One region of the Nocardia implantans genome, then DNA from elsewhere that is predicted to be linked to it. Evidence: riboswitches for the same ligand, from Rfam matches in the RefSeq annotation. Region 1 holds a riboswitch; the other holds the start of a gene.
The links. A riboswitch is a leader RNA that binds a small molecule or an ion and turns the genes downstream of it on or off. The one in region 1 is predicted to bind thiamine pyrophosphate.
Positions count from the first base shown of each region.

Region 2: it holds a riboswitch for thiamine pyrophosphate, as region 1 does, so the genes downstream of both, U3653_RS30370 (purine-cytosine permease family protein) here and thiC (phosphomethylpyrimidine synthase ThiC) in region 1, are expected to answer to the same signal.

Region 1 is NZ_JAYKYQ010000001.1:32,229-39,926, forward strand. It holds gene U3653_RS00160 (N-acetylglutamate synthase, CG3035 family) at 1-677, shown strand, start outside; gene U3653_RS00165 (exodeoxyribonuclease III) at 709-1,539, shown strand; gene U3653_RS00170 (TetR/AcrR family transcriptional regulator) at 1,611-2,237, shown strand; gene U3653_RS00175 (homogentisate 1,2-dioxygenase) at 2,303-3,499, shown strand; gene fahA (fumarylacetoacetase) at 3,496-4,674, shown strand; gene U3653_RS00185 (hypothetical protein) at 5,029-5,475, shown strand; TPP riboswitch at 5,662-5,784, shown strand; gene thiC (phosphomethylpyrimidine synthase ThiC) at 5,774-7,426, shown strand.
Region 2 is NZ_JAYKYQ010000017.1:98,754-106,451, reverse strand. It holds gene U3653_RS30390 (helix-turn-helix transcriptional regulator) at 1-417, opposite strand, end outside; gene U3653_RS30385 (styrene monooxygenase/indole monooxygenase family protein) at 541-1,743, shown strand; gene U3653_RS30380 (cytochrome P450) at 1,756-3,012, opposite strand; gene U3653_RS30375 (hypothetical protein) at 3,486-3,881, shown strand; TPP riboswitch at 4,050-4,165, shown strand; gene U3653_RS30370 (purine-cytosine permease family protein) at 4,161-5,522, shown strand; gene U3653_RS30365 (DUF72 domain-containing protein) at 5,544-6,386, shown strand; gene U3653_RS30360 (SLOG cluster 4 domain-containing protein) at 6,383-6,877, shown strand; gene U3653_RS30355 (alpha/beta fold hydrolase) at 7,125-7,698, shown strand, end outside.

The DNA.
Region 1 (7,698 bases):
CCGGGCGCGCGAATTCCGCTGTGCCGCTGGGCAACTCCGACGGTCCCGCCACCGTGTCGGCGGAGACGCTGCACCGGATCGGCGAGTGGTACACCGCGCACGGCCTGCCCGTGCAACTCGCGCTGCCCGATCGGCTGGCCCCGGTGCCGCCCGGCTGGCACAGCTGGCGGCAGACGATCGTGCTCGCCATCGATATCGACAACTTCGTGCTGCCGCAAGGCCCTTCGATGGTGCGGATCGCGCCCGCTCCCCACGCGGACTGGCTGGAGATGCACCGTCACAGCGGTGAAGACCCCGGCGCGCAGACGGTTCCCGCGCCCGATCCCGACGTGCTCACCGCGGTCATCGGCGGCGAACTCGGCTTCGCCTCGCTCGGTCTACCGCGTCCCATCGCGATCGGCCGCGGCGCGCTGACCACCGCCCCGGACGGGCGACGCTGGATCGGCCTCACCTGCGTGGCCGTCGCCGCCGCGCACCGCAGGCACGGACTCGGCTCGCTGGTCTGCGCCGAACTGATCCGCTGGGGCCGCGACCGCGGCGCGACCCACGCCTATCTCCAGGTGGAAGCCACCAACGAACCGGCCCGCGCGATGTACCGCGAACTGGGCTTCATCGAGCACCACACCTATCGCTACGCCGCGCCGGAACCGATCGCCGGGCCCGGCGGCCTGCGGTAGAACAGATCTGACACCCCGAAGGAAGGCCGCAGTGCGTCTCGCCACCTGGAACGTCAACTCCATCCGCTCCCGGCTCGACCGCGTCGCGGACTGGCTCGACCGCCAGGACATCGACGTGCTCGCCATCCAGGAGACCAAGTGCCGCGACGACCAGTTCCCCTTCGAGCGCTTCGACGAACTCGGCTACGAAGTCGCCCACCTGGGGATCAACCAGTGGAACGGGGTGGCGATCGTCTCCCGCGTCGGCCTCTCCGACGTCGAGTTCGCCTTCCCCGGCCAGCCCGGCTTCGACAAAGACGCGGGTGAGTCGCTGATCAGCACGCCGGTGGTCGAGTCGAGGGCGATCGGGGCCACCTGCGGCGGCGTGCGGGTGTGGAGCCTGTACGTGCCCAATGGGCGAACGCTGGGCGATCCGCATTACACGTACAAGCTGGAATGGCTTGCCGCGCTGCGCGACAACGGCGCGCGCTGGCTGGCCGAGGACCCGCAGGCCAAGATCGCCCTGGTGGGCGACTGGAACATCGCGCCGACCGACGACGATGTGTGGTCCGTGGAGTACTTCGCCGAGAAGACGCACACCTCGCAGCCGGAGCGCGACGCCTTCCAGGCCGTCGTGGACGCCGGGTTCGCGGATGTCATGCGTCCGTTCGCGCCCGGACCGGGCGTCTACACCTACTGGGACTACACGCAGCTGCGCTTCCCGCGCAAAGAGGGCATGCGCATCGATTTCATCCTCGCCTCCCCCGCGCTCGCCGCCACCGTGAGGGACGCGATGGTCGATCGTGAGGCGCGAAAGGGCAAGGGCGCCAGCGACCACGCCCCGGTGATCGCCGAGTTCGCCGACGAACCCGGGTCCGCGTGACCCGCCCGGCACAGCCGCCCTTCCCCCGCCGCAGCAGCGGCAACCGGACCACCGGCGGCAGGTTGGGCGGCATGAACAGCGACGCGTCCGTGGGGCAACGGCAGCGGGCGCAGCACCTCGGCCCGGAACGCCGCCGCCCGCAGGTGCTCGACACCGCGCTCGCCATCGCCGTCGAGGACGGCATCGCCGCGGTCACCATGGCCGCGATCGCGGAACGGATGAACGTGACCAGGCCGGTGGTCTACGCCTGCTTCGCCGATCGCGTCGAGCTGATCGAGGCGTTGATCCAGCGCGAGGAGGGCTATCTGGTCAGCGGCGTGCTCGAGGTGGTGAAGCCACGCGATGTGGACGCCGACGAGACCGTGTTCGTCCAGGGGTTTCGCGCACTGCTGACGAAGGCGGCGACCCGGCCCGACGCCTGGCGGCTGGTCTACGGCAATCCCGACCCCGCCGTCGCGAAGTCGTTCGGGCGCGGCCGCGCGCTCGTCATCGAGCGCTGCACCAAACTCCTGCGCCCCACGCTGCGCGCGTGGGGCACGGTGGACGCCGAACGCAAGTTGCCCGTGCTGGTGGAGCAGTGGGTGTCGGCGGGGGAAGGGGCGGTGCGCGCGCTGCTCGCCGACCAGGACGGCTGGACACCGGCCGACCTCGGCGCGTTCGTCGGGGCCTCGGTCTACCGCGCCCTGCGAAACGCCTGATAGACGCGTCGGCCGCACTACGATGGTGATCAACTGTCCGACCACCGGCTGGCGGAGGAACGGTCATGGCGTTCTATCGGCAAGTGGGTACGGTACCGCCGAAGCGGCACACCCAGCATCGTGACGAGCAGGGCCGGCTCTACTACGAAGAGCTGATGGGCGAGGAGGGCTTCTCCGGCGACTCCTCCCTGCTCTATCACCGCGGCCTGCCGCCGGCACTGGTCGATTCGACGGTCTGGGAGCTGCCCGATCAGCGGACCACGCCGAACCATCCGCTGCGTCACCGCCATCTGCGCCTGCACACGCTGTTCCCCGGCGACACCCCGGCGGAGACCGATGCGGTGACCGGGCGCCGCCTGCTGCTCGCCAACGCGGACGTGCGCATCTCCTACGTCGTCGCGAAGGGCGGCTCGCCGCTGTACCGCAACGCGATCGGCGACGAACTGGTGTACGTGGAGGCCGGCGCGGCGGTGGTGGAGACCGTGTTCGGCGCGTTGCCCGCGCGGCAGGGCGATCAGGTGCTCATCCCGCGCGCCACGACGCACCGCTGGCGGCCCACCGGTCCGGAACCGTTGCGGGCGTACGTGATCGAGGCGACCGGTCACATCACGCCACCGAAGCGCTATCTGTCGAAATTCGGCCAGCTGCTGGAAAACGCCCCGTACTGCGAGCGCGACCTGCACGGCCCGGCCGAGACCATCACCGCGACCGGCACCGAGGTGGAAGTGCTGGTCAAACATCGTCCCGGCGGACAGGTCGTCGGCACCAGGATGGTCTACGCCACCCACCCGTTCGACGTGGTGGGCTGGGACGGCTGCCTGTACCCCTGGACTTTCGATATCGCCGACTTCGAACCGATCACCGGCCGCATCCACCAGCCGCCGCCCGTCCATCAGGCTTTCGAGGGCGGCAACTTCGTGATCTGCAATTTCGTTCCGCGCAAGGTGGATTACCACCCACTGTCGATTCCCGTGCCGTACTACCACTCCAACGTCGATTCCGACGAGGTCATGTTCTATTGCGGCGGCAATTACGAAGCGCGCAAAGGCTCCGGGATCACGCAGGGCTCGGTGTCGGTGCACCCCGGCGGCTATGCCCACGGTCCGCAGCCCGGGGCCTACGAGAACAGCATCGGCATCGAGTATTTCGACGAGCTGGCCGTCATGGTGGACACGTTCCGCCCGCTCGAACTCGGCGAAGGGGCGCTGGCCTGCGAAGACCCGACCTATGCGTGGACCTGGTCGGGCCGGGGCCCCGCGTGAGGACCAGGGTCGAGGTAGCGCCGGCGTCGCTGTTCGGTCCGGACAATCTGCCGTACGGGGTCTTCGCGACGACCGGAGCGGGCCCCCGCGTGGGGGTGCGGCTCGGTGACCATGTCATCGATCTGGCTGTGCTGCTGGATGATCCGGTTTTCGCCGAGCCGAGCCTGAACGCCTTCCTGGCGCAGGGACCTGCCCGTTGGCGCACGGTGCGCGACCGGATTCGCGAGGCGGTCGACGGCGAGCTGGACGACGCCGCGGTGCACCGCCTGGCCGACGTGGTGTTGCGGCTGCCCGTGCGCATCGGCGATTACGTGGACTTCTACGCCAGCATCGACCACGCGACGAACCTCGGCCGCCTGTTCCGGCCGGACGGCGACCCGCTGCTGCCGAACTGGCGGCACCTGCCGGTGGGCTATCACGGGCGGGCCGGCACCGTGGTGGTGTCGGGCACCGCGATCGCACGGCCGTACGGGCAGCGCAAGACCGATTCCGGCGCACCGGTTTTCGGCCCGTCGCGGCGGCTGGACATCGAGGCCGAGCTCGGTTTCGTGATCGGCGTCGGCTCGCGGCTCGGCGTGCCGGTCCCGATCGACGAGTTCGCCGAGCGGGTGTTCGGCGTCGCGCTGGTCAACGATTGGTCGGCCCGCGACATCCAGGCCTGGGAGTACCAGCCGCTGGGCCCGTTCCTCGGCAAGTCGTTCGCGACGTCGATCTCGCCGTGGATCACGCCGCTGGCGGCCCTGGAGTCCGCCCGCATACCGCTGCCCGAGCAGTCACCCGCGCCGCTGCCCTACCTGCACGGCGCCGAGCACTGGGGCCTGGACATCGACCTCACCGTGGCCTGGAACGGACAACCGGTCACCTATCCGCCCTACTCCCGGATGTACTGGTCACCGGCGCAGATGCTGGCTCATCTCACGGCGAACGGCGCATCGACGCGCACCGGCGATCTGTACGCCTCCGGCACCATCTCCGGCCCCGAACCGGATCAACGCGGCTCGTTCATCGAGTTGTCCTGGGGCGGCAGCAGGCCGGTATCGGTGAACGATCGGCAACGTACCTTCCTGGAGGACGGCGACGAGGTGACCATCACCGCGTCGGCTCCGGGCCCGCACGCGGCCAGGATCGGGTTGGGCGAGGTCACCGGCCGTATCCTTCCGGCACACCCGCACTGAACACGGCCGGCACTCGGCGGCGTGCCAGGGGCGCGACCCGCCCGGTACACCATGGCGGATGTGCTGCGCGATGCGGAGCTGATGCCGCGATCGACTTCTTCGGCCGATCTGTCGAACGCCCGCTTACGAAACGGGCGGACTGCCGTCCGGCAAACGCCGTCGGCAGGGCGGCGATGGCGTGCCCGACTTCCCTTTGTGGCCGGTCGATCGGCCTTCGCCCGAGGTTGCCTCGGACGGGCACTCGATGCTTGAGAACGGCGTCGCGCGGGTACGCCGCTACCCGAGCGCCTCGATCTCCGCCGCCGGATCGCGGAGTTCACGGCCGCACCCACCCTCCGGACAAGGAGCGAGGTCATGAACGATCGCCCGGATACAGCGCACTGCCGCCCCACCGGCGTGGACGACAACACGGTCGCCGCCACCGGCAAACTCTCCGAGGCGCTGGAGACCATCGAGCGTGCCCGCGGCCATCTGTACGCCTTCCACCAGCTGACCGGCGGGGCGGATCTGGCGCTGGACACGGCGGTGGAACTGTTCCGCGAAGCAGGGCACGATCACATCGCCGACCGGATCTCCACCGAGTTGATCGGCCGCAACGTGCTGGCCGGGCGCTGGACCTTCCAGATCGTCGAGGAATACGAGGACGGCTACTACGGTCTGTTCCGCGACATCGAGCGGGCCGCCAGGGACGAACTGCTGGAGGGCCGCCGCCACGTCTACGAAGCCGAGATGAAAGAAGCCCGCCGCACCCACGGCGCACCGGGCCATTCGGCCAAGCCGGAGAGCGCCGAGAAGTCCTGATCGCGGCCAGGATTCCCGGCAACCGGACTCGCTCGCTCGGCGCGCGAACTCGATACCCGGTCCTGGCGCACTCGATTCCCACCCGACCCGTGCGAGTGCGGACACCCCTGCCTGGAAGTTCGCCCGATCGCGCCGAATCGCCGGGCGCGCGCCCGTGCGGTCCGGGTATGGTCGGGCGGGGAAATTTCACACACCAACGGGGGCTCGCACCAGCGGGCTGAGAGGACGGCTAGCCGAGAGGCGTCAGGGCCGTCGACCGTATGAACCTGACCGGGTAATGCCGGCGTAGGGAGGAAGAATGGCACGCGCCGCTGCGTCCGACGGTGGATCCGCACCCGTCGACAGCGTCACCACCGGCCCCATCGAGGGCAGCGTCAAGCACTATCTCGAGGTCGATGACCTGCGCATTCCGGTGCGCCGGATCAATCTGACCAATGGCGAGCACTTCGACGTCTACGACACGTCCGGCCCGTACACCGACGAGTCCGCGACGATCGACCTCGAAGGCGGTCTACCGAAACTGCGCGACACGTGGACCAAGCCCGAGGGGAAAGGTCCGCGCACCCAGCTCGCGTGGGCCCGCGAGGGCATCGTCACGCCGGAGATGCGCTTCATCGCCGCGCGCGAAGGCGTCGCGCCGGAGCTGGTGCGCGACGAGGTCGCCGCTGGCCGCGCGGTGATCCCGGCCAACCACAAGCATCCGGAGCTCGAGCCGACCATCATCGGCAAGAAGTTCCTGGTGAAGATCAACGCGAACATCGGCAACTCGGCCGTGTCCTCCTCGATCGCCGAGGAGGTGGAGAAGATGGTGTGGGCCACCCGCTGGGGCGCGGACACCATCATGGACCTGTCCACCGGCAAGAACATCCACGAGACCCGCGAGTGGATTCTGCGCAACTCCCCCGTCCCGGTCGGCACCGTGCCGATCTACCAGGCGCTGGAGAAGGTGAACGGCGATCCGACCGCGCTGACCTGGGAGATCTACCGGGACACCGTGATCGAGCAGTGCGAGCAGGGCGTGGACTACATGACCGTGCACGCGGGCGTGCTGCTGCGCTACATCCCCCTGACCGCCAAGCGGGTGACCGGCATCGTCTCGCGCGGCGGGTCGATCATGGCGGCTTGGTGCCTGGCGCATCATCAGGAATCGTTCCTGTACACGCACTTCGAGGAACTCTGCGAGATCCTGGCCCGCTACGACGTCACCTTCTCCCTCGGTGACGGCCTGCGGCCCGGCTCCATCGCCGACGCCAACGACGAGGCGCAGTTCGCCGAACTGCGCACGCTCGGCGAGCTGACCAAGATCGCCAAATCGCATGGCGTGCAGGTGATGATCGAGGGTCCGGGGCACGTGCCGATGCACAAGATCGTGGAAAACGTGCGGCTGGAAGAGGAGCTGTGTGAGGAGGCGCCGTTCTACACCCTCGGCCCGCTCGCCACCGACATCGCACCGGCCTACGACCACATCACCTCGGCCATCGGCGCTGCCATCATCGCGCAGGCGGGCACCGCCATGCTCTGCTACGTCACCCCGAAGGAACACCTCGGCCTGCCCAACCGCGACGACGTGAAGGTCGGCGTGATCAGCTACAAGATCGCCGCGCACGCCGCCGACCTGGCCAAGGGCCATCCGCACGCCCAGCAGCGCGACGACGCGCTGTCGCAGGCGCGCTTCGAATTCCGCTGGCGCGACCAGTTCGCGCTGTCCCTCGACCCGGACACCGCCCGCGAGTACCACGACGAGACGCTGCCCGCCGAACCCGCGAAGACCGCGCACTTCTGCTCCATGTGCGGCCCCAAGTTCTGCTCGATGCGAATCTCGGCCGACGTCCGCGAGTACGCCGAACGGCAGGGTTTGAACGAGGCCGAGGCGCTGGAGGCGGGCATGGCGGAGAAGTCCGCCGAGTTCGCCAGCCGCGGCAACGCGGTCTATCTGCCCGTGGTCTCGTGACGACCCGGCGCCGTCCCGCCGCATCCCGACGATGCGGCGGGACGGTGCTGACGCCGGTTCACCGCGGGGCTGCTCGTGGCCGCCGGCTGCACTCGGCGGTCGAGCCTGCCGCTACGGGGCCTGACGCACAGGCGGTCGATCACGACCGAACAACCGTCGTCTGGCGCGGGCCGAGGCCAGAAGGTGTCACAGCGGCGTTGGTAGGTCAAATGTCTTGCTGTGGTATGGGATCGGTGTCGGAGTGGAAGCGCGCGGTGGCGGCAGGCGATCAG
Region 2 (7,698 bases), on a different contig from region 1:
CCCCGCGCCGTCCAGCACGTGTTCGCAGTTGTCCATCACCAGGATGGTCTGCAAGGTGCGCCCGACCGCGTCGCGGCGGCGCAGGGTGTCCAGCACCGCCTCCCAGGCCGACCGCCCGGAGAAGTCGGCATCGATCAGCGAGCGCGCGACCTGCTCCTCCACCGCCGCCGCGTCGGAGCCCCGCGCAAGCAGCGCCAAGCGCACCCAATGCACCGGAACGCGCCGCGCTTTGTGGAACCGCTGCACCGCCTCGGTCGCCAGTCTGGTCTTGCCGATGCCGCCCGCACCGATCAGCGTGACGAGGCGGGTGCCGCCGAGCAGCGCCATCCCGATCTTCTCCAGTTCCCGCTGACGCCCTACGAAATCACTGGCGCCCGGGGGCGCAGACCCCGGACCCGACGCACGTCCTACCGACACAGCAGGGCAGCGTAGTCGGGTCGCTCCCCCGATTCCCGAGTCTCTACCGATGTGCGCGACCCACCTATACGCGGACGATTGCGCTGGCGCGGCAGTCGATCGCACGATCGGAAGGAGACGACGGTGGGACGGATACTGGTACTCGGGGCGGGCGAATGCGGGTTACCCCTCGCTCACCGTCTGCTGCGCGGCGGGCGGTCGGTGACGCTGGTCGCCGATCGCGATGCCGAAGCGGTGCTCGCGGGCACCGTGACCAGCACCCAGGTCAAATTCCCGCCGACGCTCGATCTCGAAGCGGATCTCGGCCTGGGATTCTGGCGCTCGACCGCGCCGAACATCGAGGGCATCCGGTTCACCATGGCCGTCGATCGCGCGGTGGTGGTCACCTGGACCGGACGATTCACCCGCCCGGCGCAGAGCGTGGATCAGCGGACGGTGTTCGCCCGCTGGCTCGGCGAGTTCCTGACCGAAGGCGGTGATCTGCGCATCACCGAACTCTCGGTACCGGAACTCGACCAGCACGCCGCCGAGCACGACCTGACCGTGGTGACCCGGGCGGGTCGTGAGCTGGCCGGCTGTTTCGAGGCCGATGCGGCGTGGCCGGTGCACGCCGCGCCGATGCGACGGCTGGCGGTGCTGTACCTCGACGGTGTCGAGCCGGACCCGGAGGGCCTCGGTTCCTACACCGCGCTGCCCGAGCACGGTGAGGTGATCTCCTATCCCGGCCTGACCGGACGGCCGGGGCAGGAACGCCGCTGCGAGATGCTTCTTTTCGAGGCGCGGCCCGGCGGTGCGCTGGACGGGTTCGAGCAGCACGGCACGCCCGCGCGACGCTGGGCGCACGCCAGGGAACTGCTGAACGCCCACTTGCCCGCCGAGATCGCCGAACGGTACCGGCATGCCGAGCCGACCGATGCCGGGGCGACGCTGGTGGGCGCGGTGACTCCGGTCATGCGCCGTCCGGTGGGCATCCTGCCGTCGGGCAAGCCGGTGCTGGGCGGAGGCGACGTCGTCTGCCGGATGGACCCGGGCGGCGCTCAGGGCGCCAACAACGCCGTGCACTGCGCGATCCGCTACGGCGAGGCGATTCTGCACGATCCCGACGGCCCCTACGACCGCGCGTGGATGGAGTGGGCGGCCGCGCCGTGGCTGACGGCCGTGGCCCACCCCGCCGCGCGGTGGACGGCCACGGTGCTCGATCCGCCGCCCGCCATGCGCGAGATGATGCTGGCCGCCCAGCACGACACGACACTGGCCGACGCCTTCGCGAACACCTTCGCGCGGCCGGCGAACCTCGCCCGGCTCGCGGCGACCGCGCCGTCCTGACCGATTCCGCGCTTAGGGCCGCCAGGGCGGTGTCGCGGGAAAAGTGACCGGCAGCGCGGTCAGAGCGCGGTGGAAAGGTCCTGGCCGCCAGGCCAATTCGCGCACCGGCACGGCGGGCCGCAGTTCCGGCAGCGCGTCCAGCAACTGGTCGACCGCGTCCTGGCCGATCAGGTAGGCCGCGCTGCGGGCCGGACACGCGTGCGGTCCGGCGCCCCACGCCAGATGCGATCGGTTGCCGCTGTGGTCGTGCCCGCTGATCGCCGGATCGTTGTTGCAGGCCGCGAAACTGATCACGACCGGCTGATGGGCAGGCAGCCAGACATCGTCGATCAGGATCGGCTGGCGCGGATAGGTGACCGAGAAATTCGCCATCGGCGGATCGGTGAACAACACCTCGTCGAGCGCGTCTCGGGTCGACAGGCTCCCGCCAAGGACATCGCCGCCGAACCGGTCGTCGGTGAGGATCAGCACCAGGGTGTTGATGATCAGATTCTGCAGCGGTTCGATCCCCGCCCCGTAGAGCACGACGAGCTGGTGGATCACCTCCGTGTCGTCCAAGCCTGCCGGATGCCGCAGCAGCCGCGTCGTGATGTCCAGGCCCGGTTCGGCGCGCTTGTGCTCGAGCAGCCGCAGCAGCGCGGTGACGAGCAGGCGGTTGCCCTCCTCCGCGTCCACTCCGTCGAACACGGCGCGGGTAGCGGCGGCGACTTCCTTCCCGATCTCCGGCGGGCAGCCCAGCATGGCGTTGATCGCCTCGAAGGCCAGCGGTAGAGCGTACTGCGATACCAGATCGGCGCTGCCCGTCGCGCAGAAGGTGTTGATCAGCGGCACAGCGATCCGCTCCACCGTCTCGTGTAAGGCGTGCAGGTCGACGGCGTCGATGCTCGCGGTGTTCGCCTGGCGGTAGCGCGCGTGTTCCTCCCCCGTGCTGCGCATGGCGTTGGGACGCCACTCCAGCACCGGCAACACCGGGCAGTCGGCGGTCACGTTCGCCTGCCAGGTGCGCGGGTCGGCGGGAAAGTGCGCCGGGTCGTGCATGATTCGCACCGCCGTGTGATAGCTGAGCACCAACGTCGCGGGCACGCCCGGCGCCAGTTCGACCGGCGCCATCGAGCCGTAGCGGGCGCGCATGTCGCGGTAGGAGCGATGCGGATCGGCCGCGAACTCCGGGGAATACAGCGATACGCGCTCGACGTCGTGGTCGATGGGCGAACCATGATGCGCGCCAGGGGCGTCCGCGGTGCGGTCGAAGTCTCGGGGTGTGGTCAACGCGTCACTCTCACGGTAGGAGCGTTCGCACCGAGCGCGGGCGCACTCGGCGCGGATCGTCGCGACGGCGCTCGGCCCATACGGCGCACCACTGCGACGCATCGTCCCGACCGCGCAGCGGATCGACACACAGGATCGTCGCGTAGGTAGCTCACGGGCATCGGTAATGACGCGCGACCTGCGGTGATGCGACCGCCCCCTCCGCACGGCAACGAAATCGCGGACGACTCACCGCTGCGGACCGGCCACGATCCCCGACAGCCGCGCCCCGGCGACACCGGGCGCGCGCGAATCCCGCAGTGACGCTCCGTATTCGCTACCGGCGGAAGGATCGACGGACGCATCCGATCCGGGACGGCAGGCACGCCGTTCGCCCGCATCCTGCGGGGAGACAAGCACTTCGACGTGCACGTGGCTGGTGTATAACTTCCATCGGCCCGGCCGACTCCCCCGACAAGCGATAGCGAGACACGATGCACGGTTACCTCAACCAGGTGTCCCACGGCACGACCCCCTCCGGCTATCCGACGCGCGAACCCGAGACCCCCGCCGTCGAGCCGCCGCGCACCGCGGATCTCGTCGTGAGCGCGCTGTTGTGGTTCCTGCCCGCGACGCTGGCTGCGATGTCGACGGTCCTGGCGCCGTGGTTCCTGATGGCGGGCGGCATCTGCGAGTCCAAGCCGGAATGCCGGGTCGATACCAGCGCGGGCGTCTGGATCATGGTGGGCGGCGGGATCGTCGGCTTCGCTGTGGGCGCGTTGCTGTCGCTGCTGGCGGCCCGGCAGGGGCGCGCGATGTTCCCTGGCGCGTTGGTCGGCGCGGTGCTGGTCCTGCTGGCGTGGTTCGCCGCCTCGTTCCTCATGGGCTGAACCGCGCGGGCGGCCACCGCGGCGCCGGTGCGGCCAGTGCGTGTCGGCGATGCCCCGGAAGCGGGCCGGCGCGGTGGGTGCCGCACCGCTCATCACTTCGAGGCCCTTCGGCGTCCGGACCTCGTCCCCGGCTCCCGAAAACTGGCGCGGGTGTACTATTCGCCGGAATCACTTCACCGCGGGAGCTCGGGCACGGCCGGGCTGAGAGGGCGGACCGCACGCGCCGCCGACCGCATGAACCTGTCCGGGTAATGCCGGCGTAGGGAGAGCGTTTCCGTCATGTCGTCGACCCGTACGAGCGCGCCGCGCGAAGCCCCGCTGACCCTCGATCAGCCCGCCCCGAAGGTGCTTTCGTTCTGGGACCAGAGTGCGTTCTGGGCCAATCTCGGCGTCAGCCTCATCGCGTTCTCCGGCGCGTACACCGTGCTCGCGCCGGACTCCGCGGGCGCGGCGCGGATCTCGATCGCGGCGGGCATCCTGGCGACCGTCCTCGGCACCCTGGTGGGTGGACTGATGCTCGGCGCGGCGGCGCTCACCGGCGCACGCACCGGGCAACCCGCGATGGTGCTGCTGCGCGGACTGTTCGGCGCGCGACTCAGTTACCTGCCCACCGTGCTCAACATCGCGCAATTGATCGGCTGGGGGACCTTCGAGCTGATCGTCATCGGCGACGCGGCCGGGGAACTGTTCGGCGGCGGTCCGCGCTGGCTCTACGTCGTGGTCGCGGGCGCGCTCACGACCGTCCTGACGATCTGGCCGCTCGGCTCGGTCCGTCTGCTGCGCAGGTTCGTGACCGCCGGTGTCGTGATCGCCCTGATCTGGTTCTACGCGCAGTTCTTCCGCGCCGGTCTGCCGGATCTGCGGGCGAACCCCGGCCCGAGTGGAAGCGGGCCGTTCGGCGTCGATTGGAACCTGTTCTGGGTCGCCACCGACGCCGCGCTGGCCGTCTCGATCTCGTGGGTGCCGGTCGCCGCCGACTACACGCGGCACGCCCGCACCGGCCGGTCCGCGTTCGGCGCGGCCAGCGGCGCGTACGGGCTCACCCAGATCGTCGCCTACGTCCTCGGCCTGTTCGCGCTGGCGCTGGCGACCGGCGAAGGCGGGCCGTACGCACCGTTTCTGCAGGTGAGCCTCGGCGCGCTGTTCTTCTTCGTCTTTGTGCTGCGGGAGGCGGACCAGTCCTTCGCCAATGTGTACTCCACCGCCGTGTCGATCCAGAATCTCGCGCCGCGCGTCGACCGCAGAGTGCTCTCGATCGGCCTCGGCGCGCTGATCACGGTGTCGGCCCTGTGGATGGACATGACGAACTATTTCGGATTCCTCGGACTCATCGGTTCGGTGTTCGTGCCTCTGCTCGGCGTGCTGGTCGCCGATTTCTTCCTGCGTGCCCACCGCGCATGGAACACCGCGCCGGACGCGCCCGCGCGATGGGGCATGGTGCTCGCCTGGCTGGCCGGGTTCGCGGTATATCAACTGATCAATCCGGGTGATGCCGGAGTGTGGACCGAATTCTGGGAGCGCGTCCGGCAGGCCCTGCATGTCACCCCGCAGGCGTGGATGAGCGCATCGCTGCTGTCGTTCCTGGCGGCGCTGGCGGTGGCCTGGTTGGTCGGCAAGGCGGCGAGGACGCCATCGGCGTAGCGCGTTTGCCACCATGGAGAGATGGGCCGGATCAGGATAGGCACGTCGGGCTGGGTCTACCCGCCCTGGCGCGGGACGTTCTACCCGGAGGGTTTGCCGCACAAGCGCGAGCTGACCTATTTGTCCGAACAGCTCGACAGTGTGGAGATCAACGGCTCGTTCTACTCGCTGCAACGCCCGTCGAGTTACCAGAAGTGGGCCGAGCAGACGCCGGACGATTTCCTCTTCGCGGTGAAGGGCAGCAGATTCATCACGCACATGAAGCGGTTGCGCGACGGTGACGACCTGCTGGCCAACTTCCTGGCATCGGGCCCGCTGGCGCTCGGACCCAAGCTGGGCCCGATCCTGTGGCAGCTGCCGCCGACGTTCCGTTTCGACGCCGACGTGCTGGACGACTTCTTGTCCCGGCTGCCGCGCGGCACCGAGCAGGCCGCGGAGATCGCGCGGCGGCACGATCACCGCGTCGACCCCCCGTACACCAGCACCGACGCCGACCGGCCGATCCGGCATGCCATGGAGATCCGGCACGAAAGCTTTGTGACCCCGGCGTTCACCGATCTGCTCGGCCGCCACAACGTAGCCCTCGTCGTCGCCGACGCGGCGGGCAAGTATCCGCTGCTGGAAGAGGTCACCGCCGACTTCGTCTACATCCGGTTGCACGGCCACGACGAGCTCTACGTCAGCGGATACACCGACGAGGGTCTGGAGATGTGGGCGGAGAAGATCCGCGCGTGGGCCGGAACGCTGGACGTCTACACCTATTTCGACAACGACGCGAAAGTGCGGGCGCCGCGCGACGCCATAGCGTTGCGGGAACGCTTGGCGTCGGTCGTGTCGCCACGGCCGGCGGGATCGGGACAGTGACGCCGGCGCGGCAGGTCGCGGTCTGCGGGCCGAGGGAGTGCACACCGCAGGAAGCGGAGTGGGCGCGTGCGGTCGGCGGGCTCTTGGCGCGGGCGGGAGTCACCGTCCTGTGCGGCGGCGGGTCCGGGGTGATGGCCGCGGTCGCCGCCGGCGCCGCCGAGGCCGGTGGGCTGGTGATCGGCGTGCGGCCGGACACCGACCGCGCCGCGGTGTGTCCCGGCCTGTCCGCGGTGCTGTTCACGAACATGGGCGAGGCGCGCAACGCCATCCTGATCGAGTCGGCGGACGCGGTGATCGTCATCGGCGGCTCGTGGGGCACGCTCTCGGAGGTCGCACTGGCCCGCCGGCGCGGCGGCATTCCGGTTGTCGCGCTGGGCGGCTGGCAGATCCGCGACGCGCACGGACGGCCGATGGCGGCGACGGTGAACACGGCCGACCCGGCCGATGCGGTGCGCCGGGCGCTGGACGGGATCGGTTGCGAACCGGCCTGAGACCGCCGATCGATCCGGGGCGGACAGACAACTGTCGGCGACCGGTCATCGCCGAGCACCGCCAGTGCACCCAGGCGAAATTCGGCTCGCCCGTACTACGCCATAGATCCGCGCAAGATTCGCTGTCTCCAGCGAATTCGACACTGCCACGGCCGGTCCGGGTTGCCCAGCTACCGAATCCGCCCTCCCCCAATTCTTTCCGATCACGCAATCTTGCGCGTCACGCAAGTTTCGCTACGGTGGACGTGTGGCATTCGTCCTGGGCCTGCGCGAGCGCAAGAAGCTCGCCACCCGCGAGGCGCTCGGTTTCGCGGCGCTGCGACTGGCCGTAGAGCGCGGGCTGGACAACGTTCTCGTCGAGGACATCGCCGCGGCGGCCGGAGTCTCCGCGCGCACGTTCAACAACTACTTCGCCAGCAAGTACGAGGCCGTCTGCTCGGTGGCGGTGGACCGGGCCCGCCGGATCGCGGACGACCTGCGCGCCCGACCGGCCGCCGAACCGCTGTGGCCAGCGGTGATCCACGCCGTGCTGGCGGAGTTCCGCGACACCGAACCACCCGATTCCGCTTGGACCGCCGGCGTTCGCCTGATCACCCGCGCACCGTCGTTGCAGGGCGAATACCGCAGATCACAGGCGGTGATCGAAGGCGCGCTGGCCGAGGCCATCGCCGAGCGCACCGGCCGCGCGAACGATGCCGACATGTTCCCTCGAATCATGGCCGGGGCGGTCACGGCAGCGCTGTACGTGGCCATCGACCGATGGGTCGAGGCCGATCCCCCCGTTCCCGCGCTACCGGTCATCCGGGAAGCGTTGCGCCAGT